2 regions of the Paenibacillus sp. ATY16 genome follow, and region 1 is predicted to be linked to the other one. Evidence: a T-box and tRNA genes for the amino acid it is inferred to sense, from the RefSeq annotation. Region 1 holds a T-box; the other holds one or more tRNA genes.
The links. The T-box of region 1 lies ahead of leuS (leucine--tRNA ligase). A T-box ahead of a tRNA ligase gene usually reads a tRNA of that ligase, here a tRNA-Leu.
Positions count from the first base shown of each region.

Region 1 (15,538 bases):
GTCCGGACTGCAAGCGGAGCATGGCGCCCATGCCGTTGGTCTGTACGGCGGCGGATCGCTTACAAACGAATCTGCCTATTTGCTGGGCAAGTTCGCGCGGGTTGCTCTGCAGACCAAATATATTGATTATAACGGCAGGTTTTGCATGTCGGCGGCGGCATCGGCGGGCGTAAAAACCTTCGGCATCGACCGCGGCCTGACAAACAAGCTGTCGGATATTCCTCTAGCCGAATGCATTATTTTGGCGGGGACTAACATCGCGGAATGCCAGCCGACGCTGATGCCGTATTTTACGAGAGCGAAGGAAAACGGGGCCATCATCATTGTTATTGATCCCCGTGTATCGGCCACCGCTTCTATCGCCGACGTCCATCTGCAGGTGAAGCCCGGTATGGATGCGGCTCTGGTGAACGGCATGCTGAAGGTTATTTTTGACGAGAAGCTGATTGACGAAGCCTTTATCAAGAGCAGGACAAAGGGTTTTGCCGAAGTGAAGGAGCATGTGGATTCGCTGGATCTTGGCGAAATCGCTGACATTACCGGCGTAAGCTTGGACCTGATCCGCAAAGCGGCAATCAGCTTTGGCAAGGCGCGTACGGGAATGGTCTTTACAGCCCGCGGCGTAGAGCAGCATGCGGATGGGCATATGGCCGTAAGAAATTTTCTAAACATGGTTCTGGCCACGGGCAAAATCGGCAGGGAAGGCTGCGGCTATGGCGCGGTGACCGGACAAGGGAACGGACAAGGCGGACGCGAGCATGGGCAAAAGGCGGATCAGCTGCCCGGCTACCGATTGATCGAAAATCCGGAGGACCGCGCTTATATAGCGGGCGTATGGGGGATTGAACCGGGAGAGCTTCCCGGCAAAGGAGTATCCGCCTACGAGATGATGGAGCTTGTTCATAGCCGGGATATAAAAGGGCTGTTCGTCATGGGCTCTAATCCGATTGTATCGAACCCAAACGCCGTTCTGGTGGAAGAAGCGCTGGAACGGTTGGAATTCCTTGTTGTTGCGGATATGTTCCTCTCGGAAACCGCAAAGCTTGCCGATATCGTACTGCCGGTGACCTCCTATCTCGAGAACGAGGGAACGATGACGAATCTGGAGGGCAGGGTTCTGCTGCGGCCGGCTGGCCGTCCGGCTCCGGGTGAAGCGCGTCATGACTGGCAGATTCTATGCGACTTGGCTTATAGCCTTGGCAAAGAAAAGTATTTCACCTTCCGCCATCCGGAGGATATTTTTAATGAACTGCGCATGGCAAGCCGCGGCGGCATTGCGGATTATTACGGCATCACGTACGAAAGGCTCCGCAAGGAGGAAGGGATCTATTGGCCATGCCCTTCTCTTGACCATCCGGGAACACCGCGGTTGTTCGGAGAACGATTCGCCCATCAGGACGGGCTTGCCGTATTCCAGTCCGTAGACAGTCAGTCTCCGGCGGAGCAGCCTAATAATGAATACCCGCTGTACATGACAAACGGCCGAATGCTGTCCCATTACCTAACGGGAGTGCAGACGCGAAGAAGCCCCGTCCTGGCTGCCCGCGAGGTGGAAAACATATTGGAGATTCACCCGTCGACAGCGCGGAAATACCGGCTTGAGGATGGCGTGCTCGCCAGCGTGCAATCCGTCAGGGGAACGGTTATCGTTCGCGCGAAGGTGACTTCGGATATTCGCGAGGATACGATATTTATCCCGATGCATTGGGGAGATGCCCAGAACGTGAACCGGGCAACCCATGCTCTTCTGGATCCGAATTGCAAGATGCCGGATTTCAAGACAAGCGCGGTAAAGGTTCTCCCTCTTGCCGAGTATTTGCGGGAGGAGCAGGAGAAGGGGCTGATGAAGGAATGATTGGCGGCATCATATTGGCCGGTGGCCAAGGCAGGCGAATGGGCGGATTAATGAAGGCGTTCCTGCCGATTGGCGGGCAGTTTATGATTGAGCGCGTTCGTGACAACATGCTGCCCTTATGCGGCAGCGTGACGGCCGTGGTCGCGTCGGAGGATCAGGCTAAGCTCCTCTCCGGCTTGAAGCTGCCATGCCTGATTGATGGGGCGCCCGGTCAAGGTCCGCTTGCGGCTCTTCATACCGCTTTTGAATACAATTGTTTTTCCGCGCTGTGGGTATCCGCTTGCGATATGCCTTTTGTATCGGATAAGGCCGCCAATTTTTTGCTGCAACAGATGGAAGAGAGCGACAGTCTGGCTGCCGTGCCCGAAGTGAATGGTCGGCTTCATCCTCTTCATGCAATTTACCGCGCGGAGTGCCTGGAACAGGTTGAGCGTTGTCTGCGGGAAGGCGACTACAGCATGAACGGATTTCTGAAGCGGATCAACTATGCCAAGGTTCCGGAGGAGAAGTTTAAGGCGGCCGGCATTTCCCTTAGCTTTGTTGACAATATCAATACTCCGGAGCAATACGAAGAAGCGAAAATTCGAAAGGAGGTGTAGCCATGGCAGCAGCCGTGTATCAGATTACGGGTTATAAAAATACGGGCAAAACAACGCTCATGTGCCGGCTGATCGATTATTTGGCTTCCCGCGGAATTAAGGTCGCCACGGTTAAGCATGACGGCCATCCATTCGAGGCGGAGCCGGCGCATGCGGATACCGCCCGGCACCGATCCTCCGGAGCGGTCTGGTCGGCGATTACTTCGGCAGACCGGACGGCTATTGTGAAGGAGAAGCCTTCCGCATTGCTTGAGCTGATCGGAGAAGCGCCGGCGGAGGCTTTTATCCTTGTTGAAGGGTTTAAGGCGGAGCGGTTGCCGAAGCTTGTAATCGTGAGGCGGGCGGAAGACGAACGGCTGCTGGGCGAATTGAGCGGCATTACGGCAGTAGCGGTCTGGCCGGGATATCATCTGCGGAAAGACGCCATTCCGGCAGGAGTCGAGTTATTCGAGGTAGACGATGTGCAGGGGATAGGAGATCATATACAGATAGAAGGTTCGAGAAGACAGTCCTGAACGGGACTGTCTATTTTTTTGCATCCTGAGAAAAACTTTTTCGGTATTGAACCGTATACAATACTTAACGAAGAAACAGCAGCAGGAGGCGTTCCCATGTTTCAATTATTCATCTATATCGGCTGTGGATTCATTTTTATATCCGGGGTAGCTTTGGGAGCCTGGACAACGCCCGAGCAGCAAAGAAGCAATTTTAATTCGGAGCAGCCAGCGGATAAAAGAATGAGAAACAAAGTTGCTACCTGGTCCTTTGTGCTGGCTCTGGTCTGTCTCGCAATTGCCGGACTGATCAACTGGCTGGATTAAATAGAAAGCGCCCCGTTTATGACAAACGGGGCGTTTTTTCTCGTCAGCTTTCAGGAAAGAGTGTTTCCGAGGGATTCGTCGCAAACGGAGGGAAGGCGGATGACGGCTTCCGTTCCAACCCCTTTGGTGCTGCTGAAGCGGATCGAACCCTCCATAGCCTCGATAATCCGGAAGGTGACCATGAGACCAAGGCCCGTTCCCTTGGATTTGTTGGAGAAATAGGGCTCGCCAAGCTTGTCCAGCTTCTCGGGATCAATCCCTTCGCCATTATCGATTACACGGATGAGAACCTCATTATCTTCCCTGTTGGCCAGAATGGATACGGCTCCGTCAAAGCTGGATATGGCCTCCAGGCTGTTTTTGATCATATTTATGATTGCCTGTTTAAACTTCTCGGCGCTGCCGAGCACATAAAGGTCCGGTTCCGCGATGACTTCAAGCCTTGTGCTTTGCATTGCGGCAAGCGGTGAGATGATATCCTGAATCTGATTCAATTCTTCCGAAATATTCAAGGTCTTTATATCTTCCAGATGAGGCTTGGCGAACGTGAGGAACTCGGTAATGATGCTGGACGCGCGATCGAGCTCTTGTACGGCCAGCTGCAGGAACTGCTTCTCCTTGTTTACGGCCTTTTCTCCCACCAATTGAATGAATCCGCGCGTCACTTGCAGCGGATTGCGTACCTCATGCGCGATAGAAGCGGCCAGATGGCTGATCAGCTCCATTTTCTCCGCGCGCTGAATTTCCCGGTTGAACATTTCGAGCTCCTTGGAATATTTAACGAGCTGGTCGTGGTTGCGCGAGAATTGCCTGCCCATCACGGCAATGAGCGACAACAGGAAGGCGAGCAGCCCCCACTTCCAATAGATCAGATGATAGGTCTCATCCCTGAAATAGATCATAATCTCCGAGATAAACACGCTGCAGAAGACGGAGTATCCGACGGAAATCATAATCGCGTCCCGGTTCCCCTTCCAAGCGTAACCAATCGCGTGAACAGTCAGAATGAGGAATTGAATAGCGGCGATAAAGGTAAGCGGTACAACTTGAAGCAAGCTAAGGCTTATGCCTGGAACAATGGTTTTGCCAAGCGCCCATAACACAATAACCAAGACCGTAACCGGAATAAGAACGATTCTGAATTTTTTTATAATGCCGTGAATGCCAGGTCCAAGAGTCTGTTCGAAAAAGACTGCGAGAGCAGGAGTAAGCAGGAAAAGGGCTAAATCAAACAAATCCAGAAACGGTCTTCCGTAAGCATAATAATGGTGGTACAGAGCGGGAGAGTAGGCTAGTATAATTTCACCCAGGCATAAGATGATCAGGCATAAAGACATCCACAGCACAATTTGCTCGCGTTTAAGAAAAAACAGGCAAGTCATCATGATTAAGGCAATGAACATAAACGAACCGCCATAAACCAATTCAATCAATCCGTAACGCTCATATTCGGGCAGCATCTGATTGTAATCGCCGATGACCATTTCAGGCACCAGCGATTGTCTCTCATCGGATAAACGGAGCAGGATCAGCAAGTGATTGCCTTTTGTCGCATCGGACAGAGGGAGGAGCGTATAGTTCACATCGTAAGGATACGATCTTTCCATGTTATAGAGCAGGCCTTCCCGATGTTCAAGAGCTACGCTGACAGCAGTCCCGTAAGCACGTTTTATCCATATTCCCGGCGTATTCCAATCCAGGGTCGGAAGCGTGATGCGCAGGATCAGGGCATCGGCACCGGCTGCCCGCTTCTGCATAGGCTGCTCGGTGTCGGCATGCTGCCATTTTGTCGGGTCTCCCTCTGCGATCCATGCCGGTTGATAGGACTCCTTAGGCTTGTACAGCCACTGGTAGTCCCATTCCTTGATGACGGAATAGTTTTGCTGGGGTTTCTCTATGGAAGAGACATGTTGAATCTGGTAGACCGAGCATATAACCAGTACAATTATGCCTGTAATCAGAAGAATGGTTGATCTCATTACCGTCACCTACAGTTGATATTTCTGTCATCTTTTACCATACTTGCTAATTCGACAAAAATCAATATGATGCAACAAAGTATATATCACCTTCATACTTGAGTGCTATAATAAAGCCATTTAAATTGGGGCAGGGGTGGTGTAACGCATGGCGGTAAGCGAGTATTACGCGCGTAATGGCGAGGTCAGCATTCATTATTACGATTCAAGAGACGAAGCGGATGAAAGGTTGGTTCCGATTGTAGTCTGCCCGGGATTATCGGAAACGGCGGAAGAATATTTGGATTTTATGGAAGCGGCGGCGCCAAGGCGATGCATTCTGTTATCATTCCGCGGAAGAGGGAAAAGCGATACCCCAGAGGCTGGTTACGATCTGAAGGATCATCTGACTGATCTGGAATCCGTCGTGAGGGATGCCGGGGTGAAGAGCTTTCATCTGTTTGCTTATTCAAGAGGGGTATCCTATGCGCTGCAATACGCCCATGCCTATCCAAGCGATGTGCGCTCCTTTATCGTTGGGGATTATCCGCCCGAACATCGGGCGATGCCTGACGGCTGGGCGGAGGACTATATCCATCATTATTTGATTCCATTTAACCGGACATCCAACATACGGACGGACGCAGTATGGGGAATACAACGGGAGTCGGTTCAAATTCCGCTGGACCAGCCATTGCAGCTGCCGCTTATGGTGGCAAGGGGACAACGGGAGGGCTCTTTGGTTACGGAAGAGGATCTGGCCAGGTACAAACGAATGAGTGAAGCGGTCAGCGTGAAAGAGTACGCCCGGTCTGACCATGCGCTGAAGGGTGAAGACAAAGCATTGTTTTACGCGGATATTATCCGATTTGTTAATGAGCAGGACGGAGGTACGGAATAAGAAAAAAAAGTAATTGAAGGTCGCAACTATTGTGTGTTATAACTATTGCGGGTGATGTAGGAATGGAACAATTGCCGCAGTATGTGGATGTGCGCGAAATACTGCAAGGCGTCGTTAGAAGATTCGGCCTGCAGCAGAAGGACGGAGCCCAGGGATTCGGGATTTCCGTTATTCAAAGCCATATTCTGTATGAGCTGCACAAGCGTCCGAATCTATCGTTGAATGAGCTGGCGGATGTGCTCTGCGTGGAAGCAAGCACGTTAAGCAGGCAGGTCCAGCAATTGGTTGAGCTTGAGCTGCTCAGTCGCGAACCGGATCAGAAGGACCGTCGATACGTAACCTTGACCCTGACGGCAAAGGGACATGAGCAGCAGAAGGCCGTTGCCGAAGCAATGGAAGATTATATCTTAAGCATTTTTCAGTATGTGCCCGCAGATAAAAAAAGGCAGGTGCTCGAAAGTCTTCAACTATTAAATGAGGCGATGGGACAAAGTTCTCATTGCTGTTTACCTCCTCTATAGAGGAGTTTATTTTTGGATAATAGTTGCAAATTGCAATTATTAACCGAATCGATATGAATTAAAGCGGGGAACGACAAGTGGCATTTATAGCAATTATTCTTTTTTTGATTACGTTAACGTTTGTTATTTGGCAGCCGAAAGGGCTTGGTATTGGCTGGTCAGCCGCAGGCGGTGCTGTACTGGCGTTGCTTTTTGGCGTTGTCAGCTTTGCCGATGTAGGAACCGTAACCGGCATTGTATGGAATGCAACGATTGCTTTTATCGCCATTATCCTGAACTCGTTGATCCTTGACGCAATTGGTTTCTTTGAGTGGGCAGCCCTTCATATGGCCCGTCTAGCTAAAGGAAACGGCAGAAGAATGTTTGTATACGTCATTGTGCTTGGCGCAGCGGTATCGGCCTTTTTCGCTAATGACGGAGCAGCGCTTATCCTTACGCCAATTGTGCTCGCCATGGTCAGGGCGCTTAAGTTCGACAGTAAAATGATCCTGCCGTTTATTATGGCGGGCGGTTTTATATCGGACACGACGTCATTGCCCCTCATTATAAGCAATCTGGTAAATATCGTTTCGGCCGATTATTTCGGAGCGGGTTTTGTGGAATATGCCAGCCGGATGATCATCCCGAACCTCTTCTCGCTTGGCGCAAGCCTTCTTGTGCTGTATCTTTTTTACCGGAAAAGCATTCCCGCGGATTACGATGTCCGCGAGGTGAAGGAACCAAGAGAAGCGATTAAAGATCACAAGCTGTTCCGCTTGTCCTGGATTTTGTTGGCGATTCTGTTTGTTGCCTATCTGGCCAGCGAATTTATTCATGTGCCGGTATCGATCATTACGGGGGCCGTGTCTTTGGTCTTCTTGCTGTTCGCCCGCCGGAGCCCGGCGATTCAGACCAAGAAGGTGTTGAAGGAAGCTCCATGGACTGTTGTTGTGTTTTCGATTGGCATGTATGTCGTGGTCTACGGGCTGCGAAACGCGGGACTTACGGATGCGCTTGGAAACATCATTCAAGTCATTGCCGACCATGGACTTTTTGCCGCAACGATGGGTATGGGCTTCCTGTCGGCGATCTTATCCTCCGTAATGAACAACATGCCAACGGTAATGATTGATGCCTTAGCGATCAAGGGGACAGCAACGGCAGGTGCGATCCGGGAAGCGTTGGTTTACGCCAATGTGATTGGATGCAATCTGGGTCCAAAGATGACGCCAATCGGTTCGCTGGCCACCTTGTTATGGCTTCATGTTCTCGCGAAGAAGGACGTGAAGATTTCATGGGGCTCATATATGAAAGCAGGCTTCGTATTAACCGTGCCGACCTTGTTTATCACGCTGGTCGGGTTATATATCTGGCTTGAGTTTATTCATTCGTTTAATGTGTATGTTGGCTTTGCGATTGCGGGATTCCTATTGGCAGCAGCCGGTGTTGCCCTCGCCTTTTTCTTCAGGTTGAAATCCGGCAAAAAACAAGAAGCGGAAAAACAAGTGGCATAGCCATGACAGGAGGATACGGATGACAGCAAAACCTATCATATATTTCCTATGTACGGGCAATTCGTGCAGAAGCCAGATGGCGGACGGATTCATGAAGCTGCTGGGCGGAGACGAATTCGAGGTGTACAGCGCCGGCTTGGAAGCGCACGGACTAAATCCGAAAGCCGTGCAAGCGATGAAAGAAGCAGGAGTGGATATTTCGGGCAATACCTCCGATGTGATTGATGTCGAATTATTAAACCGGGCTAAATACGTCATTACCTTATGCGGGCATGCGGACGAGCATTGCCCGGTCATTGCCAATGAAAATGTCGTTAAGTGGCACTGGGGATTTGACGATCCGGCGAAGGCTACCGGCACCGAGGAAGAAATCATGGTCCAATTCCGTGCCGTGAGGGATGCCATTCATGACCGAATTAAACAATTTGTAGATGAAAAAAGCTGCCGTTAAGGCAGCTTTTTTATTAATCCTCAGGCTCATTCATGCCGCGGACGTAAATCACGTAACAGCCCCGGTCTTCGTCAATTTCGGTTGATGTCGTAAACATGGGACCGTAACCCGGAACGTCTACGATATCCTTCAGCAAGTAACGGATAACCTCATAATGGTTGGCGCTGTCGATCTCGGTCAGCTTGCGTCCCCGCTCGTTAGGCTTCCTGAATTCGATATAAATGCCGCGTCCCCGGTAGTTGGATTCGTCTCCGTAATTCTCGTTTGGCCCGATGCGCTTGACGATCAGCATTTCTTCGTTTTCCTGCATCTCGTTTGAGGTTAATTCGTATTGAACTCCGTTTGCAATCAGGTAGGTGCATAATTGACGGGCATACATCTCATCGATTCCAACGGAAGCGGCAGGATACTCCATTAACGGCTCGTATTCATTAAAGCCTTTGTCGACAAAATAAATTAATTTATTCATCTCTCTCACTCCGAATCAAAATGATTTCACTATCATACCATCATTTTATGGAAACTTTAACTTTTCTTGCTGCATCCCTATTAAAATATGATATAACTTTATAGGAACTATGAAGCTTGGAGGATACCAGTTTATGAATTTAACTCAAAAAGCAATGCTTGGCGTCTCTGCCGTTGCCATGGCTACCGCCCTTGCGGGCTGCGGTCAAACAACGACTTACCCGCGAACGGTTCCGCCAACGGACAGCCAATGCAGGGACTGGGAGTGGGACAGCAAAAACGGCGTATACCGCTGCGACGATTCCAGCTCCTCTTACTACCGGAATTATTACTATGGCAACAGCTATTATTCCTCCCGATCGGCTCTGCAAAAAAGCAGCTCTTATTCTGCTTATAAATCCAGCATTACAAGCAAAACGAGCTCCGGCTTTGGCAAAGGCAGCTCCATTGGCGGAGGCTGAACGTGGACCAATTCGCCAAGGCGAGAAACGCCTTTTATTCCGGAATTAAAGATTATTGGGCAGATTTGTACGGCGAAGAGTATTCCCTTTACGACCTATACGGCATGACGAAAGAAGAGGTTCATAAAATTCGCGAATCGACGAACCGCATTGGCCATATTTTCTATAAGACCGCGCAATTGCTTCGGACCGTGGACGACGATACTTTGATGATGCTTGGTTTCCCGCGCGAAACATTGGCGTACATAAGAATCAGAAGCTTATCTGTCGAGAGCGTTATCGCCAGGCTGGATCTGGTTGGGACGGGGGAGACGTACAAATGCATGGAGATCAATTCGGATACCCCGACCTTCATCAAAGAGCTCCATTATGTAAACGGACTGGTCTGCGAGGTCTTTGATCACCATAATCCGAATAAGGGCTTTGAGAAGCAGCTTGCGCTTGCGGTTGAGAAAGCGGTTATCGAGAGTCTGGAATATCTCGGCGAAGATCCGAATGAGCCTCGCATCGTGTTCACGGCCCATGGAGATAACGTAGAAGACGCCAATACGGCTCTTTACTTGCAGAGCTTTCTGCCTTTCCCGTCGAGCTTTGTTCCGCTTGATCAGCTTCAAATTATCCGGCATGTCGGGTTGTTTGACGGAGAGGGAAATCCCATTCACGTGCTGTACCGCCAAACCTTCCCGGTAGAGAATCTTATTGAGGATGAAGATGAGGAAGGGAATCCGATCGGATTATGGCTGCTGGAGCTCATCGGGCAGAAGAAGGTCGCAGTCGTTAATCCGCCGTCCGCCTTCCTTCTCCAATCGAAGGCCGTGCAGGCCATTATTTGGGGACTGCACGAAGAAGGGAGTCCTTTTTTTACCGAAGAAGAGCACCGATGGATCGGAGAGCATTTTCTCCCCACCTATCTGGAGCCGGACCGCTTTCTTGAAGGCCGGACGAAATACGTGATGAAGCCTGCGTTTGGACGCGAAGGGGATACGGTCAAAATTTTCGAAGGCGACGGGACGGTAGCGGCGGAGGATAGTCATAACTCCTACGCTCATTACCTTCCGGTCTATCAGGAATACGTCGAGCTGCCAACCGCCAATTTCCGGACGGTAAAGGGAGAACGTGAAGGCTCGTACATGTACGGCAGCTTTTTAATCGGAGGAAATGCGGGCGCCATAGGCATTCGCATCGGCAGCCCGATTACGGATAATTTATCTTATTTTTTGCCGGTTGGCATTACTAAATCAGAGTAAGGAGCTAAATTGGAATGGACACTAATTTATATGTGGATTTTTTGCTTTATTCATTGACGGGTTTCGCCATTATGATAGCAGGGCTGCTCTTGTTTGAACTGACAACGAAGAATAAGGAGTTTGCCCTTATCTTTAAAGGAAATGCTTCGGCAGCCTTGTCGCTTGGCGGCAGGCTGGCAGGTCTCGCCATCGTAATCCGCGCGGCTGCGGAAAACTCGGTATCGCTCTCCGACATGCTGCTGTGGGGCGTGATCGGGATCATTGCGCTCGTTATCCTCTACTACTTGACGGAGCTGATTACTTATTTATTCGGCAAGGGGCTTAAGGTGAACGTGACCATCTTTAAAGCCATTGAGCAGAACAACATCGCGGTAGGCATTCTTATTCTGCTTATTTCGTGCAGCGTAGGTATGATTATCGCCGGATGCCTTACTTATAATCCGGATTTGCTCGGGTAGCCCGGCAAACACCCGCATATCTTGACATGTGGCGTCACTGGCGGTATAATCGGGTCTAACCATGTTTTTCTATACTTAATGGCGTTGAAGAGGAGCAGTAATGTCGCGGAGCAAGGCTAAGAGAGCCGGCGGATGGTGCAAGCCGGACCTGCAGCGATATGAATCTCGCCTTGGAGCTTTGCGTTATTATTACGCAACGAATAGCCTGCGTTAAAGGCAATGAGTGAACGAAAGGCAAAGCATGCCGGACGTTAACTAGGGTGGTACCACGGGAATAATCTCTCGTCCCTAGCGATAATACGCTAGGGGCGGGAGTTTTTTTATGTTTGTGATGCGCTCGCGCACACTTTTTAGGAGGAAATGATGATGAGTCAGGAATTTCAAGGCTACAACCCGCTGGCGGTAGAGCCGAAATGGCAGAAATATTGGGATGAGAACAAGACATTTGCAACAACGGAAGATCCGGGCAAGAAAAAATTCTACGCCCTTGATATGTTCCCTTATCCGTCCGGCGCGGGCCTGCACGTAGGTCACCCGGAAGGTTACACGGCTACGGATATCGTATCCCGTTACAAACGGATGCGCGGCTATAACGTTCTTCATCCGATGGGCTGGGACGCGTTTGGTCTGCCGGCGGAGCAATACGCTCTGCAAACGGGACGCCATCCGCGCGAGATCACGGTGGAGAACATCAACAACTTCCGCCGCCAGATCAAATCGCTTGGCTTCTCGTACGACTGGGACCGCGAATTCAGCACAACGGATCCGGATTACTATAAATGGACGCAATGGATCTTTATCCAACTGTATAATAAAGGACTCGCTTATGTTGCCGAAGTACCGGTTAACTGGTGTCCTGCGCTGGGTACCGTACTGGCGAACGAAGAAGTGATCGACGGCTTGAGCGAACGCGGCGGCCACCCGGTTATCCGCAAGCCAATGCGCCAATGGATGCTGAAAATTACGGAATACGCCGAGCGCTTGCTCGAGGACTTGGAAGAGCTCGACTGGTCGGAAAGCATCAAAGACATGCAGCGCAACTGGATCGGCAAATCGACTGGCGCGGAAGTAACTTTCGCCATTGACGGTCATGATGCCTCGCTTGTCGTATTTACAACGCGTCCGGATACGCTGTTTGGCGCAACTTACTGCGTACTGGCACCCGAGCATGAGCTGGTTGCGACAATCACGACGGCTGACCAAGCCGAAGCGGTTGAGGCGTACAAAGAAGCGGCGGCTCGCAAGAGCGATCTGGAGCGTACCGACCTTGCGAAGGACAAAACAGGCGTATTTACGGGCGCTTACGCGATCAACCCGGTTAATGGCGCAAAGACGCCAATCTGGATTGCCGACTACGTGCTTGCGGGTTACGGAACGGGCGCCATTATGGCGGTACCTGGCCATGATACCCGCGACTGGGAGTTTGCGAAGCAGTTCGATCTGCCAATCCTTGAGGTTGTTCAAGGCGGCGATGTAACGAAAGAGGCTTATGCAGGCGACGGTCCTCACGTCAATTCCGATTTCCTGAACGGTCTGAACAACGAAGATGCGATCAAAACGATGATGGAGCATTTGGAAAGCTCGGGCAAAGGCCACGGCAAAGTCACTTACCGTCTGCGCGACTGGCTGTTCAGCCGCCAGCGCTACTGGGGTGAGCCGATTCCGATTCTGCACCTGGAAGACGGCACCATGAAGCCGGTTCCCGTAGATCAGCTGCCGCTTGTATTGCCGGACGTGGATGCGATCAAGCCATCCGGCACCGGTGAATCGCCGCTTGCGAACGTTACGGAATGGGTAAACACGATTGACCCGGAGACGGGCATGAAGGCTCGCCGCGAGACAAACACCATGCCGCAATGGGCGGGAAGCTGCTGGTATTACCTGCGCTTTATCGATCCGAAGAACGAGAACGAAATCTGCTCGCCGGAGAAGCAACGGGAATGGCTGCCGGTTGACCTGTACATCGGCGGCGCGGAGCATGCGGTGCTTCACTTGCTCTACGCGCGCTTCTGGCACAAAGTGCTGTACGATCTTGGCGTTGTAAACACGAAAGAACCATTCCACAAGCTGGTGAACCAAGGCATGATTCTCGGCACGAACAACGAGAAAATGTCCAAATCGCGCGGCAACGTTATTAACCCGGATGATATCGTGAACGAATTCGGTGCGGATACGCTCCGCATGTACGAAATGTTCATGGGACCTCTGGAAGCGACGAAGCCTTGGAATACCAACGGCGTAGAAGGCACATACCGCTTCTTGAGCCGCGTATGGCGTTTGTTCGTTAGCGAAGACGGCAGCGTAAACGCGAAAATCGCAAACGACGGCGAAACAACAAAAGCGTTCAAGCAAACATGGCACCGTTCCATCAAAAAGGTGACCGATGATTTCGAGAACCTGCGCTTTAACACCGCGATCAGCCAGTTGATGATTTTCGTTAACGAAGCCTACAAAACGGATGTATTGCCGGTTGAAGCCATGAAGAACTTCCTGCAAATGCTGTCCCCGTTAGCTCCGCACATCGCTGAAGAGCTGTGGGAGAAGCTGGGCGGAACGGGCTCCATCACTTACGAGCAATGGCCTTCGTACGAAGAAGCATTGACAGTGGATGATGAAGTTGAAATCGTCTTGCAAGTGAACGGTAAAATTATCGAGCGCGTTTCCATTGCAGCCGATACGGCGGAAGCAGAGATGGAAAGCCTTGCCAAAGACATGGATAAAGTGAAAGAACTGATAGAAGGCAAAACGATCCGCAAAGTGGTCGTTGTTAAGGGCAAGCTCGTTAACATCGTAGCGAACTAAATAGCAGGCAAAAAAAGAAGAGGTGAGCGGCCCAGCAGCGCAAAATGTGCTACTGTCCGTTCACCTCTTCGCCGTAGAAAGCCGTATTTATTTTGGCGACGTCTTCGTCGAATTTTTTATGCGTCGTCCGGATCAGCCGGTTGAAGGTGCCGTCAAGCTCACGATTCAGCAGCTGCAGGGCCTGGGCCGTAATTCCTCCGGGAACGGCTACTCTCTTCTGGATATCTTCCGGAGATAGTCCGCCTTCCGTCAGCAGAAGTCCCGTGCCGAGCAGCATGTTGCTTGCAACGCTGACCGCGTCCTCGCGGCTGATTCCCGTTTCGCATACGGCGGCATCTACGAACTGCTCGACCAGATAAGCGAAAAAGGCAGGTCCGCAGCTGGAGAGGTCGGATACGATCCGGGTGTAAGGCTCTTCGATAGCAAGGGGCTCGCTGATGAAAGCAAGCATATCTTCGATAAGGGTCTGGTCCTCTTCACTAATGCGGGAGCCATACATGCATAGGGTAGCTCCGCTCCAGACGAGGTTGGTGACGCTTGGAATGACCTTTGCGATTTTGCACGGCAAAAGCTCTTCCAGATGACCGATCAGAACCGGGCTTGTTATGGATATAAGAAGCTGCTCCGGCCGCAGGACCGGCAGAAGATCATCAATCACTTTCTTATATTCAAGCGGTTTGACGCATAAAAACAAAATGTCGCTAACGCTTGCGGTGCTTGCATTCGAACGCTCGGCTCTCATTCCGGGATATCGTTCAGCAAGCGCCTGGGCTTTTGCGTAGGTGCGGTTGCTGATTACGATCTGACACGGGTCGAGTGCTCCAGATGCGACGAAGGCTTCGATAAGCAGGCTTCCCATCGCGCCCGTCCCAATGAATCCGACATTCATGCTCAGCCCTCCTAACAGATTTGCTCTTTTAACCTATTCCTCAAGACTTGCCTAATATGACATGGAAATGCTAAAAATCCCTTTTTTTTGGGTAGAAGGAGTGTTCGCAGTGGCTCGTTTCCCGCAAGGACGTCAAACGAATTCGAATAAAAACGGATTTATAATCCCTCTATTTCTTGTCGCGGTTGCGGTTGTATTGCTTGCTGCGGCCTTCGCGCAGCCAAAGGAGAAAGCGCCGGATGAGTGGGTGAAGCTAAACCGGGAGGTTGGCGCTGCCCTGCAAATGAATGAAGAACCGGAAGCGGCAGCGGAGAAGGCGGATCTGCCGGAAAAAACGAAGGAGAGCGGAGCGCAGTTGCCGAACGTCCAAACGGGGAGCATTCATGCGGAGGCTAATGCCGGAGAGACTGCAGGGAAAGAAGAAGTCCCGTCAGGCAAGCTTGATATTAACCGGGCAACGGCCGAGCAGTTGGATACGCTGAAAGGGATTGGCCCGGCAAAAGCGCAGGCCATTATCGCCGACCGGGAACAGAATGGACTTTTTTCATCCGCGGATGATCTTCTTAGAGTGAAGGGAATAGGCAGCAAGCTGCTTGCCGGAATAAAAGATAGCA
Region 1 covers NZ_NMOK02000002.1:86,347-101,884, forward strand. Annotated here, with positions in the region: gene nasC (assimilatory nitrate reductase catalytic subunit NasC) at 1-1,855, shown strand, start outside; gene mobA (molybdenum cofactor guanylyltransferase) at 1,852-2,454, shown strand; gene mobB (molybdopterin-guanine dinucleotide biosynthesis protein B) at 2,457-2,969, shown strand; gene CFI03_RS01150 (DUF5316 family protein) at 3,066-3,275, shown strand; gene CFI03_RS01155 (sensor histidine kinase) at 3,326-5,254, opposite strand; gene CFI03_RS01160 (alpha/beta fold hydrolase) at 5,403-6,134, shown strand; gene CFI03_RS01165 (MarR family winged helix-turn-helix transcriptional regulator) at 6,197-6,655, shown strand; gene CFI03_RS01170 (arsenic transporter) at 6,733-8,148, shown strand; gene arsC (arsenate reductase (thioredoxin)) at 8,168-8,599, shown strand; gene CFI03_RS01180 (RNA helicase) at 8,613-9,068, opposite strand; gene CFI03_RS01185 (aminotransferase yhxA) at 9,202-9,528, shown strand; gene CFI03_RS01190 (glutathionylspermidine synthase family protein) at 9,531-10,775, shown strand; gene CFI03_RS01195 (DUF350 domain-containing protein) at 10,790-11,233, shown strand; T-box leader at 11,309-11,526, shown strand; gene leuS (leucine--tRNA ligase) at 11,600-14,035, shown strand; gene comER (late competence protein ComER) at 14,085-14,924, opposite strand; gene CFI03_RS01210 (ComEA family DNA-binding protein) at 15,034-15,538, shown strand, end outside.

Region 2 (15,538 bases), on a different contig from region 1:
GGACGCATTTGCGCCGCTTGCTGCAGGCTCCTTGGCGTAACTCCCGCTATCCTGTCCTTGGGAGTAGGTTTTCTGCGGACTGTCGCCCGTTGGGTAAGTGTCCGACGAATGGTCGGCTGGCTGCAGACTTAATGGAGTGTCCGTGTTCATCGTGTTCGAACAGCCTGTTGTCGCTATAAGGGAAAGGGCCATTGCGGCCGTCCATTTTGCTGCATAATATGTTCTCTTTGTCTTGTTCATGCGATTGCGCTCCTTTTGGGTCGCTTTTTGTCCTGAAATCTTATCTTTATTTACGTCCATATCTGGAAGAAGTTGCTTTGCATTATATATCTCTTCTATATAAAATGATTCCTCTCCTGCTTCGATAAAAAATTTGAAAGAGCCGGGTTGCGTTGTTTGCCTATCCTATGGTAAGTTATCGAAAAGAGATTTTGGTGGAGGGAAATGACGATGGATATTTTAAAAGAACGAATTTTAGAGCAAGCATCGGTACTTTCAAGCGATGTGTTGCGGCTGGATTCCATACTTAACCACCAGGTCGATCCTGCTCTTACGATGGAAATGGGACATGAATTCGCAAAACGGTTTGCTGACGAGAAAATTACGAAAGTTGTTACGATCGAATCCTCTGGTATTCCCGTTGCTTATGCTACGGCGTACGTACTAGGAGTACCGCTTGTATTTGCACGTCGCAAGAAAACTTTAATCGCGGATCCGGATGCTTATTCGGAGCGTGTTCCGTCCTTTACAAAAGGGATGGTGACCGATATTATGGTGTCGAAGCAGTTTTTGTCGGCTGAAGATAAAGTGCTCTTCATCGACGATATTATCGCTAACGGCGATGCAGCCCGCGGACTGATCAAGATCATTGAGAGATCCGGCGCAGAGCTGGTGGGCATGGGGATTGTTCTCGAGAAATCGTTCCAGGCCGGTTCAAGAACGCTTCGCGAACAAGGTGTGCGGGTTGAGTCGCTAGTAAATGTTACTTCTTTGAAAAACGGGCAAATTCAGTTCGACTAAGTTATAATGAGGGTGAAGGAACCGAGGGGAGGCAGCGGCAATGATAACTTCTGAATTTTTGACTGCGAAACTGGGTGACGCGAAAGTTCACTTCGAACGCGCGTTAGATTGCAAGCATACGGAATTTGATGATTTGTATCCTTATATGATTGAGCATCCGCAATTTTTCTGGTACAAGCGTTATGTTGCATGGTCGGAGCTTCTTACGATTGTGAAGCTTTGCGAAGAGCTCGGTGAGGAATGGAAAGGTCAATTCACGGAGCGTCAGGCAGAATATATCGCAAAGCGCGTCATGTCTTCAAGAGTGCTTGATGAATGGTATGAAACCAATGATTCCAAGGAGCATGTCGGTTAGTCCGCACGGAGGTATTAGCGGTGATTAGTGAAGAGCAGTTGGATCAGTTTCGCCAAAGCGGCGAGAAGATCCGTGTCGTTCGGGACGAGATGGAAGTAAACGACGTGATTGGAATCGTTGTTGCTTGGGATGACGCATCGGTTGTCATCCGTCGTCACAACAGACGGGTCGTCAAGCTGAGCCGCAATTACCGCTTTGAGCTTGCCTCAAGCGAACGCGGTTCTGTAGAATAGCAAGTACAGCATACAGCAGGAAACTCTGGTACGCAGGGTTTCCTGCTTTTTTTGCGTCGAGGCATACAAAAAAAGGTTTTGGTTGTCTATCGCTAGACTAACCAAAACCTTTGACTGTTTATGTATGGTGCGGTCGAGAGGACTCGAACCTCCACGGCTGTTACACCACTAGAACCTGAATCTAGCGCGTCTGCCAATTCCGCCACGACCGCAAATGTTGTTGCCAACGAAAGATATCATACCATTAAGTAAAGAGAAGAGTCAAGCTGTTTATTTAGAAATAGTTAAGACAAAAGAAAAAGGCTCCAGCTCATGCGCTGGAACCCTTTATGCATGGTGCGGTCGAGAGGACTCGAACCTCCACGGCTGTTACACCACTAGAACCTGAATCTAGCGCGTCTGCCAATTCCGCCACGACCGCATGCCTTATTACGTCCCCTATGGTAGCATGTACGGGTTTCATTCGTCAACCCATCCAATAAAGTTGCAAAATTCAGCATATTTTTCCTCCGTTGGACAAACAATGAAGGGGATAAAAGGGAAAGGGTGTATGACGTGAACAAACGAAAAAGAGCAGCTGTCATTTGGATCATTGCACTCGTGTTATTCATGCCGGCCGGTGCGGGACAAGCGATGGCCGCAGAGGAAGAACAAGCGAAGTCCGCAAGACAGTTTGCGATTGTAATCGATGATTTCGGCAACGGAATGAACGGCACGGATGAGATGCTGCAGCTGCCCGTTAAATTTACGGTAGCGATTATGCCGTTTATGCCAACCACCAAAAAGGATGCCGAAGAAGCGCATCGCCTTGGACACGATGTTATTGTGCATATGCCGATGGAGCCTAATAAAGGGCAAAAAAATTGGCTGGGTCCAGGGGCAATTACCGCTGATCTCAGCGATGCCGAAATTAAGAAGCGGGTAGAGGATGCCATTGATAACGTTCCGTATGCGGTAGGCATGAACAATCACATGGGCTCCAAAATTACGGCTGACGAACGGATTATGCGTATCGTCCTTTCGGTCTGCAAGGAACGGGGATTATTTTTCCTCGACAGCCGTACGACTTTCAAAACGGTTGTACCCAAAGTAACGGAGGAGCTTGGCGTACCGGCACTCGCAAACAACGTATTTCTTGATGACGTCTATACGGAGCAGCATGTATCGAAACAAATGACGATTGCGAAGAAGCATCTGGAATCCCATGCTACTTGCATCGTTATCGGCCATGTTGGGCCTCCGGGCAAAAAAACGGCAGCCGTCCTTAAGGCATCCATTCCAGGGATGCAATCAGACGGCCAAGTTCAATTCGTCAAGCTGTCGGATCTGGTTCCTTCGTTATCGGGTGATCCATTTATACTGCCGAATCCCTGAGGCGATTGCCGTGGCAACGCGAAGCTGCTCGCGTGGGTCGGTGAGCATCGTACGGTCGCCTTCATGACTGATAAAGCCCATCTCTACAATGACGGCCGGTTGGTCGACCTTGCGCAGCAAATAAAAAGGCTTGCCTTCTCTTGGGTAAAAAGCGGTTTGTTGTTGTCTATTCAGCGTGTCCTGTATGCAAAAAGCAAGAAGGGCGCTTTCACCCGTAGACTGATGCAGTACAAGCGGACCATGCTTGGATCTGTCCTTGGTCCAGTTCACGTGAAGGCTGACCAGCATGGTTGTCTCGATCTCGTCGGTTAACTGGCGGCGTTGCGACAAATCGCGCTTGTGACGAGATCTGCTCACATGCCACCGGTTCTCTTCGCTAAGCGCATAATCACCGGTGCGATTCAGCACGGCCGGAATGCCTTGACTATTAAGCAATAGGTACAGCTTTTGGGCGATGGCCAAATTTATATCCTTTTCCAAGGTATTTCCGGCTGTTGCGCCTCCGTCAATCCCGCCGTGTCCGGCATCGATCAACACGATAGCCGAAGGCATCGTCCAACCGTCCTCGGGAGCGTGCGCAATTTGCTGTTTGTTTTCCGGAACGGCAGCTGACAGCTGGGGCGCAAGACTAAGCAAGCCGATAAGCACAAAAACGGTAACCCGCATGACAAACAATTTGAATTCCTCCTTCAATATGCCAAGACTTGCGTGCAAAGCAGCTATCGATAGCGTGGCTTATTGAAGGAAAACTCATGCATGTTTACGATCTGGACAATCCGGGCAAACTTCTAGTAACAAATAAACCGAAGAGGTGATCGGGCAGTGGCAAATGGACATGATCTTATTAAATACGTGACCGTGGAATTTGTGAACTACATCGAGACGCCGAGGGATGAACGAAAAGCAGCCAAAGCGACAGCCAAGGCTGCAAGGGAGCATTGGCTGTCGCGCTGGTTCGGATGGGGCGGGGCAAGCGTATTGCTATGGTGGAAAGGCCGTACGGAACGTTAGCGATAGAAATGACCGAGCTCGGCAAGAAGCTTGAGGGGAATGTACCTTGTGCTGCTGCCGAGCTCATCCGTTTCCAGAGCGGCATAGACATTGCCATCCCCCCAGCTGTGATACCCGGTTACCGACCATACATAGAGCATCTCATTATTAAAGCGTTCTACCGTAAAACGGAGAGGCGTCTTGGAGCTTAGCGCTTTGAGCACGATGCTGGTATCCTCGGCGGAAGCTGGTATAGGTTTCTCGGTCAGCCACGGCATTTCGCTGTACGGATCGAAAGAACGGCTTTTCACGGCTCTTTGAATCAAGGTGTTCCCTTGCAGGGCGTAACGTGCGGCAAGCCCTTCTTCTGCCTTGGCTGTCTTCTCCAACGTTGCTTTTTGCAGGGGCAGCCATTCACCGCTCATTCCGTCCAAATACGTATTTTCCGCTGAACCGTTCACGTCCCAGACGGCCAGTAACGGATGAATATATAAAGCTTGGTTCGTATTAGGCAGAGAGGAGAGAAGCTCCAGCTGCGCAAGGGATTGATGCAGCGTTGTCTGGTCAAACAAGTATTCCCCCGTTCCGTATTCCCCAAGCGCAAACCCGCCATTTTCCTTCGCCTGAATAACCAGGTATCCGGCCGGTTGACCTTTATCCTTAACAATCGCTATCCAGCTATGCGTGCCGGGTCCAAGAGGCGACACGGTAAATTCGGCATGACTCCACGCTTTGAACTCCGGTAATTTCGCAAGCTCGTCCATCCAGCCTCGTACGGCGGATTGAAGCTCCGTTTCCTGTTGAGCCGTTACGGACGGCATTGATTCCGCCTGAAGGCTTTGAGCCGTGACAAGGAATGTTGACACCACCAATGCGGCTATAACCGTTTGTCGAATCCACTTTTTCACCCTGGCACATCCTTTCTTTCTTTTGCATCTGTTTCTGACATGGTCTCATTATATTGGACAAGCCCGCAGAAGGCTGTTGGAACCTGTCGCGGGCGTACGTCAATCGGTTGTTCTATTTTTGGCGTATTGCTGCGAATGCCGTCTGATTGTCTCTATTCAATGCCTTCCAAGTGGAAAATACCGCAGTTAATGGCGGAAGCCGTCACCCGCGGCTCATACTGCCATTTGATCTCGGTCTGGCGTTGGTTGAATTGCTCCTCGATGGCTGCCTTGGCATCCTCTTCGGCGTGTTTGATCATCGGATCGTAATAATGCCGGATCCTATCGAGCTCTTCCTCCAGCCTTGCCGCGGCATCGGAAGCCCAGGTATAGTCGTAATTTCTGAGCTTGCGTTCAAGCGAAGTCTCGATAACGCCTAATGCCTTGGCATGGGAAAGACCATTGCGGGTCAAATGAATATTCGATGGCAGCCGCGGCGTAAGCTTCATATTTTTAAGGCGGTCATAGAAGTTCTCGATCACGAGTCCCGTTGCGAGAGAGACGCCATAGCTGTGAATTTCCTCGCGTTTCCTGTCGCAGGCGAATTCGACACGCATATTGACTCCGAGCCATGCGGTATAAGGTGTCGATTGGAACGGAGTGCTGGACCTCCGTTCCGGCTCCTGGAACAGGTTCACGTAGCTGCCGGAGTTTTTGGCTGCGCCAAACAGTTGCTCTAGCTTGCGGGAGCCGAAATAAAGATCTTCCCTTGGCGTGCGGATACCGCCGGCCATATTGTTGTTTACGAATCCGAACGAACGGTTTAAAGCCGCATCCACGGCGTTTGTTACGGGGCCTGGTGTTGGCGGCGGGGCAGCAAGCTCCTCCTCGTATTTCTCCTTGTCCGTTACGAACAGGTAAGTCATCGTCTCCGGATCGGAGCCCGTGCGGTCAACAAAGCTCCAGTAGAAGGGACGGTTCGTAAGCTCACGGTCGGCAGCAGGGGAAAGCTTAACCGTGAAGTGGGCAGGCGACTTCTCCAATATCGAGCATTGTGTGGCTTCAAGAAACCGTTGTACGTATTTGTGGACCTGCTTCGAATTCACGGTCTCACCTCGACTTTCTGGCCTAGCGCGGTCATTTGTGCCAGGATGGTTGGTCCTTGCGGCGTATCCGGCGTATCCGGCGTATCCGTCTCCTTCTCTTCACGAAGCTTGGATATCGTGGAGCCCAGATGATTAAGCCTTTGCTCCAGATGAACGGCGTCTCCTTCGGATTCGAGCAGCATCCGCGCCAGCTGCTGTTCGATGGAGCCGGCATCCGATTCGAACCGTTCGAGAATATGATCGAGTTCCCCGATGACAAGCTCGAACAGATTGATTTTTTCATGCAGCAGGTTCACGATATGCTCTTCGATGGTCCCGAGCGTACACAAATTATAGATCTTGACGTCTTCCTTCTGACCAAGCCGGTGAACGCGGCCGATCCGCTGCTCGACGCGCATGGGATTCCACGGGAGATCGAAGTTGATCATGTTGTGGCAGAACTGCAGGTTGATTCCTTCGCCGCCGGCTTCGGTAGCGATAAGCACTTGGGCGCGGCCGCGGAACAGATCCATCATCCAGTCCTTTTTCCCGCGGTTCATGCCGCCCCGGTAAGGTACGGCCAAAATATTATGCGAGCGGAAGAACTGAAGCAGATATTCCTGCGATGCCCGATACTCGGTGAAAATGATGACCTTGTCGTTAATCTGCTGAATAAGCTCCATCACTTTCTCGGCTTTGGTATTGGCTTTGATCTGTTTAATGAATTCAACCAGCTCCCAGATTTTCGGGCGGATCGGAGAATCCTCGGCCGTTTTCTTGAACAGATTAACAAGCGTAATAAATACCGCATCCCGGCTGCTGCATACTTCGCGTTGCAGCGTAACAAGCGGAAGCATACTCATCATATCGACGCCGTCTTCCTTGTAACGATCCCGAACGAATGCCGTAACCGCGTCATAGAGAGCCTTTTCTTCGGAAGAAAGCTCCAGCGGGATATTTTTCACGACGCGCTTGGTGAACGATATGCCGCCATCTCCGCGCCGGTTGCGAATCATGACGGTGGACAGCGCATCCTGCAGCTGATCTTCGTTTTTCGGCAGACGCTTGTCGACAACGAAGTTGGCTGCGAACTCGCTTTGACCTCCTAACTGGCCCGGCTTAAGCAGCGTAATAAGGTTATATAACTCATCCAGATCGTTCTGAATCGGAGTAGCCGTAAGAAGAAGACAATATTTTTTGCGGAGCTGGAGCGCAAATTGGTAGTTTGTCGTCTTTTTGTTCTTGAGCTTATGGGCTTCGTCAATAATGATCATGTCGTAATCCTGGCCCAGAATAATCTCGCGGTGCGGATCGCGCTTGGCCGTATCTATAGAGGCAACCACAACGTCGTATTGCCACGTATGCTCTTTCTTTTGAGCGACGGCCGAGATGCCAAACTTTGAATTCAGCTCTCTCACCCATTGCAAGACGAGGGAAGCCGGAACAAGAATCAGAGCCTTTCGGACGAGTCCGCGCACCATGTATTCCTTGATGACGAGTCCGGCTTCAATCGTTTTGCCAAGTCCAACTTCATCGGCGAGAATAGCGCGGCCGCCCATCTCGTGAACAACCTTGCGTGCCGTGTCCACTTGATGCGGCATCGGCTCGAAGGAGGGGAGCGTTCGCAAGCATTGCAGCTGTTCGAAGCTGTCGACCCGCTTGGCCTGCTCGGCTTCCATCGTCAGCTGATAGAGCGTCCAATTGTCCCAAGGACCATTTTTGGCGACCCGGTTCTGAAGCTCGTCGAACCAGGTGCGGTCGCATTGCAGGTCTACAAGCGGATGAAGCTTGCGCCGGACCATATTAGCTTCCGTTGAGGCGGGATTCACATTCGCCTGATCATTCATAGTAAAGGTCACGATAGGCAGCTCCTTTTGCGAATAGAGATAGTTGTCACTAGTATGGCCTTTTTCATCAAATCTTAGTAAATAAGCAGTAAAATTAGCGAAAGGACAAGCAATAGAAAGAGAATAGCCAATGTAAGCGGAGAAAAGCGGCGAAATAGGTAAAAACAACTGTGGATACCGATATGTAGTATAGTATAATAATCAGTACACACAATATATGGTGCCCGACACATGCGATAAGAGGTGTGTACACGATATAAGGGACATGGGAGGAAGGACCAATCGGATGGCAATGACTCAGAAATTGGAAGGCCTTAGCGAAAAAATATTTTTGGACCGTTATGCTTGGAAAAACGCGGACACAAAGAATACCGCAGTAGGGGATGTCGTACTGGTCCTGACGAAGGATGATCCGAAATTCCCGGCCAAAGAGGTTGGGGAAGTCATCGGACGCAGCGGCGACGAAGTGACCGTCAAGCTTAGAAGCGGAGATACCGTGACATCCAGCGTGGAGAAACTCACGCTTACTATAGAAAAGACTCCGGAAGAGATGTGGGACCGTCTGGCCGGTGCGATGGCTGGCGTCGAGCAAGGCGAAGAGAAGCGGCGTGCCTGGACGGAAAGATTCCGTTACATTCTCGATGACTGGAAGCTGGTTCCTGGCGGCCGCATTGCTGCCGGCGCCGGCGCGAGCGAAGAATTGACGTTGTTCAACTGCTACGTTATTCCTTCGCCAAAGGACAGCCGCGGCGGCATTATGACGACTCTGTCGGAGATGACGGAAATTATGGCGCGCGGCGGCGGCGTGGGGATCAACCTGTCTTCGCTGCGTCCTAGACGCGCCATTGTCGCTGGCGTTAACGGATCCTCCAGCGGGGCCGTATCCTGGGGGGGCTTGTTCAGCTATACAACCGGCCTGATTGAACAGGGCGGAAGCCGCAGAGGCGCGCTTATGCTTATGATTAACGACTGGCATCCGGATGTGCTCGATTTCATTACCGTCAAGCAAACGATGGGGCAAGTGACGAATGCGAACCTGTCGGTATGCGTAAGCAATGCGTTTATGAAAGCCGTGAAGGAAGACCTGGATTGGGAGCTTGTATTCCCGGACACCAAGGAAACCGATTACGACGAGCTGTGGAACGGCGATCTGGAAGCATGGAAGAAGCTTGGCAAGAGGGTTATCCATTATAAAACGGTTCGGGCGCGCGACGTATGGCATACGATTATCGAATCGGCATGGAAGTCGGCGGAGCCTGGCGTCGTCTTTATGGAATACTACAACCAAATGTCGAACAGCTGGTATTTCAACCCGATTATTTGCACGAATCCTTGCGGCGAGCAAGGGTTGCCGGGCTGGGGCGTCTGTAACCTGTCCGCGATTAATCTGTCCAAATTTTACGATGAGAGCAAGCATGACGTGAATTGGGAAGAGCTGGCGAAGGTAACCCAATGGTCCGTTCGCTTCCTCGATAACGTTATCGATACAACCCCTTATCATTTCGAAGAGAATGAGAAGAATCAGAAGAAGGAGCGCCGCGTAGGCCTTGGCACGATGGGCCTTGCCGAGCTTATGATCAAGCTTGGTGTCCGTTACGGCAGCCCTGAATCTCTTCTGTTCCTCGATAAAATATACGGTTTTATGGCACGGGAGGCTTACCTCGCTTCGGCTGAGATCGCTTCGGAGAAAGGCTCGTTCGAAGCGTTCGACGCGGAGAAGTTTCTGCAAAGCGGCTTTATGAAAAACATGGTGTCCGAATTCCCGGAGGTAGGCGAAGCGGTTCTGGCCAAAGGCATGCGTAACGTGACCGTTATTACGCAGGCTCCGACGGGCAGCACCGGTACGATGGTTGGTACGTCGACCGGCATCGAACCGTATTTTGCCTTCGAATACTTCCGTCAAAGCCGTCTAGGCTTCGACAAACAGCTGGTGCCGATCGCGCAGGCATGGAAGGATGCGCACCCTGGCGAAGAGCTACCGGATTACTTCGTAACGGCAATGAATTTGTCGGCGAAGGATCATATCCGCGTGCAAGCGGCGATTCAGCGCTGGGTCGACAGCTCGATTTCGAAGACGGCGAACTGTCCGAGCGACTTTACCGTTGAAGAGACGAAAGAGCTGTACGAGATGGCGTTTGATCTGGGCTGTAAAGGCGTTACGATCTACCGCGACGGCAGCCGCGACGTTCAAGTTTTGTCGACGAAGAAGGAAGACGCGAAGCCGGATGCGGCGGTTGAAGCGGCTGCAGCTGCGGAAGCGGTAAAAGAAGAAGATAAACTCGAGACGCTGAATACGGCGCTTAACGCGAAGGTATCGCCGCAGGCGGAGCAGGAATTCGACAAGCAATATAAGCGCCGTCCGCAAATTCTTCGCGGGGCAACGTACAAAGTAAACACGCCGTTCGGCATGGCCTATATTACGATTAACGATCTGAACGGCATTCCGGGCGAGATCTTCCTGAACGTAGGCAAAGCCGGCTCCGACGTATTCGCGATGGCGGAAGCGCTTGGCCGCGTATGCTCCTTGTTCCTTCGTTACGGGGATCACGGCAACAAAGCAAAGCTCCTGATCAAGCATCTCAAAGGCATTGGCGGAACCGGTGCCATCGGCTTTGGAGCCAACCGCGTAGAATCCATCGCGGACGCGGTAGCGAAGGCGCTGGAAATTCATATCGAGAGCACGAATGAGCAGGCGGCTGCGTATGAGCCGGTAAAAGAGGCACCAGCCTTGGCTTTCGCCGCAGCACCTGCCGTAGAGGATTCGCATAAGCATGGCGAAGTTACCTCTCGCGACTTATGTCCATCCTGCGGATCGGCTTCGCTGATTAATGTCGAAGGCTGCAAGCAATGCAGCAACTGCGGCTATAGCAAGTGTAATTAGAAATTAATTAAGCTCGGATCCCTTCGGATTCGGGCTTTTTTATATGAAGCGGTATCTCAGGTGATTATCTGCATCGGATTTATGGACGTGTTAGACATTGATCTCATTTTACTTAAATAGGCATTAAAAGAGGTCGTTTAAAGTTCAAACGAATAAAATATTTCAACGCCATTTTGGTAAAAGGCAGAAGAGTTGATTTCTGTCTTTCTTTGTCTGAGCGATTACTAAAAAGCCAAAGCCATACTCAGATAATTATTTTTCCAAAGTAGCAGGTATTATCTAATTCACTCGAAATCGATTGAGCTAGAACATATTGCAAAAACACTAAAAATGAACTGGGGGAGGTTAAGTGAAGATCCTTATGGTTGCTCCGGAGCAATTACCGGTTCCGGGCAATGGATCGGTTGAAATATGTATGCTGGCAATTGCTAAGCAGCTTGCTGTAAGTCATAAGGTTACGATTGTCAGCAGACAAAGGTCAGGTTTACCAAATGTTAGTAACCATGGAAACTTAACTATTGTTCGAGTGCCTTCGGGAAGTTCACAGAAATACATCGCATCGGTCCTGCGTTATATCAAAGGAAAGTATTATGATATTATACAAGTGGATAATCGTCCCCACTATATGGCTAAAGTGAAGCATGCCTTCCCATTAACCCCGGTTTCGCTTTTCCTTCATTCTCTCACTTTTGTTCCACGTACTAAAGCTGTGGCAACCAGCTTGGATAAGGCCGATTTGATTATTGCGAACAGTGTCTCATTAAAAAGTAATTTATCCCGCTTGTTTCCAACGCAATCCTCTAAGATAAGAACAGTATATCTAGGTGTGGACACCATTCGGTTCAAACCTAATGACTCTAAAAAGAAGTCTGATACCTTCCAGGTCCTGTTTGCAGGACGAATTATTCCACGTAAAGGTGTACCGGTTATTATCCAAGCAATTGGAATTATGAAAAGAAAATATCCCAAAGTAAGATTGATCATCGTCGGGGGAGGTAAAGCGAATTATATCAATAGCCTTAGATTATTAGTACGAAAATATCGTATAAATGCGCGCTTTACTGGAATGATTCCTCATAATAGGGTCCACCAGCTATACAAGAACGCAGATTGCTTCGTGTGTCCTTCACAGCGACATGAGGCATTTGGGCTTGTCAATGTGGAAGCTATGGCCTCTGGACTTCCCGTCGTTGCATCCAGTATCGGAGGGATTAAAGAAATAGTGAGACATGGGGCGAACGGGTATCTCGTTAAACAATACAAAAGTCCTCATTCACATGCCGAGTGGATTGGGAAGCTAGCGGGTGACAAAAATCTAGCTTCGAAATTGGGCAAACAAGCAAGAAAAGATGCGGTCGAGCGGTTCAGTTGGAGCAAAATGGCCTATAAGCTAATGACCGTATATAAGCATGCATCATCTAATTCTAAGAAAAAGAGGACTTCATAAACCATAAAGAAGCTTAGCAGCATTGCTGCAAGTGCTTTTGGATACGATTTGAATATCATATAAAAAATCGCCTTCACCTTATGACTTAATATAATCCGCCTTTATTAATCTACTGCACGACTCACTGCCTCTATTGCTATGGTTATTGCTGGTACGATGAGAGTATTGCGGAGGTGATCCCATATTACTTGATTAGTGGTAACGATAAAGGCGACACGGTTATTATCACTGCCAATATCTACTCGTATTCAATATCAGAAGCAAATGCTGCAGTACTTATTAAAGGAAGCGAATATAACTTAATTTAATGACTTCTCATTTTTTTAGCAAATAGCTACTACGATATGACCTAATATGAATTAGAAACACGAAACACTAACAGCAAAAAGACGAAATGAATCCGTTTTTAGTTGTTAGTGTTTTATTTATGATATGCGATCAACCATCATTGGGTGTTTTTTCCTCCTTGGCATAGCGAATAGACTTTCTGAATCTCTGTTTATTTCCATACATTTATGGGTGTAACGTTTTTACTATTACCAAGAGCCGGTAATCCATAGAAGTCTTCGATAGTTCGCAGCATATTATAATGGTTTGTTTTGGTCGTGTAGGCTTGATGTTTAATTTTTTGTCCAACCATAATAGTGGGAATTTTATTCTTAGCACTCATATCGTCTTCGTCCCACGTTAGAATAAAGATACTATTATGTTTTATAGCCCATTCTACATAACCTGCCATGTTCGTCTTTAACCAATCGTCTGCTCCTTTAATCGTCCCGTCATGTATGTCGTGGTTTAGATTTGGGATAACAAAGGAAACAGTTGGCAGCTTACTATAGTCTTTTGGAAAAGATGTAAACGGCATATTTACTTTTGCGGGAACGTTAGTGAAATCAACCCAAGGGTTATGTTTTCGAGCATACAGAGTTTTCAGGTCATAGGGTCCGGTAAATCCTACACTTGGCAATCCGTCAGAATAACCTCCAAATGAGTAGCCGTGCTTTACAAGTTCATTAGCTAAATTGTCCGACTTAAAAGTATGGGATGGTTTATCATCGGTGACACCTTGATTTGAGCCGGAAAAAAGATCAATGTAGTTCGGCTGGCTGGGGTGTTCAATTGCATAATGGTTAGTTAAATTGGCACCGGTTTTTACAAGTTGATTAATATAAGGGGCATTTTTATTCCCTATAATCTCTTTGTAGGAATGGTTCTCTTCTACTACGATGACGATATGATCCGGTGCTAGTCTGGTTTGCGATGTGGGTTTAGAAGCATGAACCGTTTTAGGGTTTTGCTTTGCAAATAGACCCATTGTTACATACAGTACAAGTACAACAAATATAACGCTAACTATTCCAATTTTCATTTTTAGCCCTCTCTTTTTTATTTTCCCGGGGTTTTACTATCATAGCTCGTATTTCTCCAAAATGATGCACCCTATGATCGAGTTAATATTTATTTAAGATTTATTTCACATTGGCTTAATGGGATGTGCAAGGGTCGGACTAAAGTCCGGCTCTTTTTATTTTTTACCTTGATATTAATATCCAGTTAATATAATTTTCATTTTTTTACGCTATCCTACAGAAAAAAAATTGATAAATTCTCGTTATCACTTGAGAGGGGGATGTGAATGGCTGTGTTACAAAAAGAACATAATCAGCTTTTAAGCAAGGTGCCGCAAGTTACCATTTTTTTTTGGTTAATCAAGGTATTATGCAGGTTACCGCTGCAAAGGATGAAAGCCTGATCCCATGATCAGACTTTTTTATTTACTTCATAATAGTTAATAAAAATTTAATCGGATGTTCACAGCTCGTTGAGAATTGAATTTTAAAGTACAAGGAACTGATGCTTCATTTATAGCTTGGAAAGGAGTTATTAGAGATATGCAAAGTATTATGGATTGGATCTCGAATTTAGCGGTCCAACTAATTGATGCGATTGGCCTCTACGGCATCTTTATCGGTATGGTCCTGGAAAGTGCTTGTATACCTATTCCGAGTGAAGTCATTTTATTAAGCGGGGGTCTGGCTGCTGCTAACGGAACGATATCATGGCAGGGGGTGGTCATCGCAGGTGTACTCGGAAATGTTCTCGGGTCAATAATTGCGTACCAAGTTGGATCTCTTGGCGGAAGGAAAATACTTAATAAGTACGGGAAATATGTGCTCTTTAGAAGCTCGCATCTTGATCAAGCGGAGAAGTGGTTTACCCGATATGGTGCAATGAGCGTATTCTTTACCAGAAATCTTCCTTTTATCCGAACTTTCATATCCTTGCCGGCGGGCATAGCTAAGATGAAGTTCTCTACATTTCTGCTATATACTTTTTTAGGCTGTATTCCGTGGAATATTGCATTGGCCTATGCGGGTTTTAAATGGGGAGCGAATGCGGATGTATTGGAGAGTTACTTGCATCCGATCAGTTATGCTGTTGCGATAGTAGTTGTTGGACTATTTGCGTATTGGCTCCTTATTAGGAAACGGACGAGAGTCTGATGGATACGGCGGCGATACATGCATCAACCTCAAATCTGATCATGGAGCATTTTGAGTATGACTACTCGCCCGGTGGAGAGCCAGTTATTTATTTAATTGCAGGGGCTATTGTTACGCTCATAAAAAGTCGTACTCAATCTGAAAAATAAGGGGATAGTCATGTACAATTATAAAACGGAAATTAACCCACAAGCTACAACGATGCTAGCAAAAGTACCTGAAATTACGTTGTATTTCTGGATAACGAAGCTAATTACAACTGGTCTTGGAGAAGTGGCATCAGATTTTTTATTTGAAAAATTAAATCCATTCCTCTCCGTGCCCATAAGTGTAGCGATTTTTGTTGCAGCTATGGTTCTCCAGTTCAAGTCGAAAAAGTATATCGCGAGTCTGTATTGGCTGGTTGTCATAATGGTAAGCATATTTGGTACTACAGCAGCTGATGTTATACGAGCTGGTTTGGGAAATACGGTTTCAACTCTCTTTTTTATTGCCTCGCTTACAGCCATTTTCAGAATTTGGTATGTGAAGGAGAAGAGCTTATCGATTCATAGCATTAACACGCGCCGCAGAGAAGTGTTTTATTGGATGACGGTACTGACCACATTCGCTCTCGGCACTTCTGCAGGCGATTTAACAGCCTCCAGTATGCATTTGGGATATTTGGATTCCGGAATAATGTTCTTTGCTTTGCTATTCATACCCGCATTATGTTATCGGCTGTTTCATCTGAAAGAAATTACAGCTTTCTGGATCGCTTATGTTTTGACTCGTCCTGTGGGCGCGTCCTTCGCGGATTGGCTATCTGCTGCACCAGGCAATGGCGGAGTTGGTTACAGCAAAGGACTCGTTAGTCTAGTCCTCTTGATTGTGATTGTGCTTCTCGTTGTCTTTCGAGGCGGTACCCCTGCAAAG
Region 2 covers NZ_NMOK02000023.1:462,158-477,695, reverse strand. Annotated here, with positions in the region: gene CFI03_RS15140 (hypothetical protein) at 1-240, opposite strand, end outside; gene CFI03_RS15135 (xanthine phosphoribosyltransferase) at 451-1,020, shown strand; gene CFI03_RS15130 (hypothetical protein) at 1,061-1,375, shown strand; gene CFI03_RS15125 (hypothetical protein) at 1,396-1,608, shown strand; tRNA gene CFI03_RS15120 (tRNA-Leu) at 1,734-1,820, opposite strand; tRNA gene CFI03_RS15115 (tRNA-Leu) at 1,943-2,029, opposite strand; gene CFI03_RS15110 (divergent polysaccharide deacetylase family protein) at 2,155-2,982, shown strand; gene CFI03_RS15105 (N-acetylmuramoyl-L-alanine amidase family protein) at 2,947-3,657, opposite strand; gene CFI03_RS15100 (YqzE family protein) at 3,805-3,993, shown strand; gene CFI03_RS15095 (hypothetical protein) at 3,990-4,880, opposite strand; gene CFI03_RS15090 (YqhG family protein) at 5,033-5,965, opposite strand; gene CFI03_RS15085 (DEAD/DEAH box helicase) at 5,962-7,746, opposite strand; gene CFI03_RS15080 (adenosylcobalamin-dependent ribonucleoside-diphosphate reductase) at 8,078-10,672, shown strand; gene CFI03_RS15075 (glycosyltransferase family 4 protein) at 11,022-12,119, shown strand; gene CFI03_RS15070 (alkaline phosphatase family protein) at 12,619-13,488, opposite strand; gene CFI03_RS15065 (DedA family protein) at 14,012-14,623, shown strand; gene CFI03_RS15060 (COG4705 family protein) at 14,783-15,538, shown strand, end outside.
Region 2: it encodes a tRNA-Leu, which carries the amino acid that the T-box ahead of leuS (leucine--tRNA ligase) is inferred to sense. The anticodon was not compared.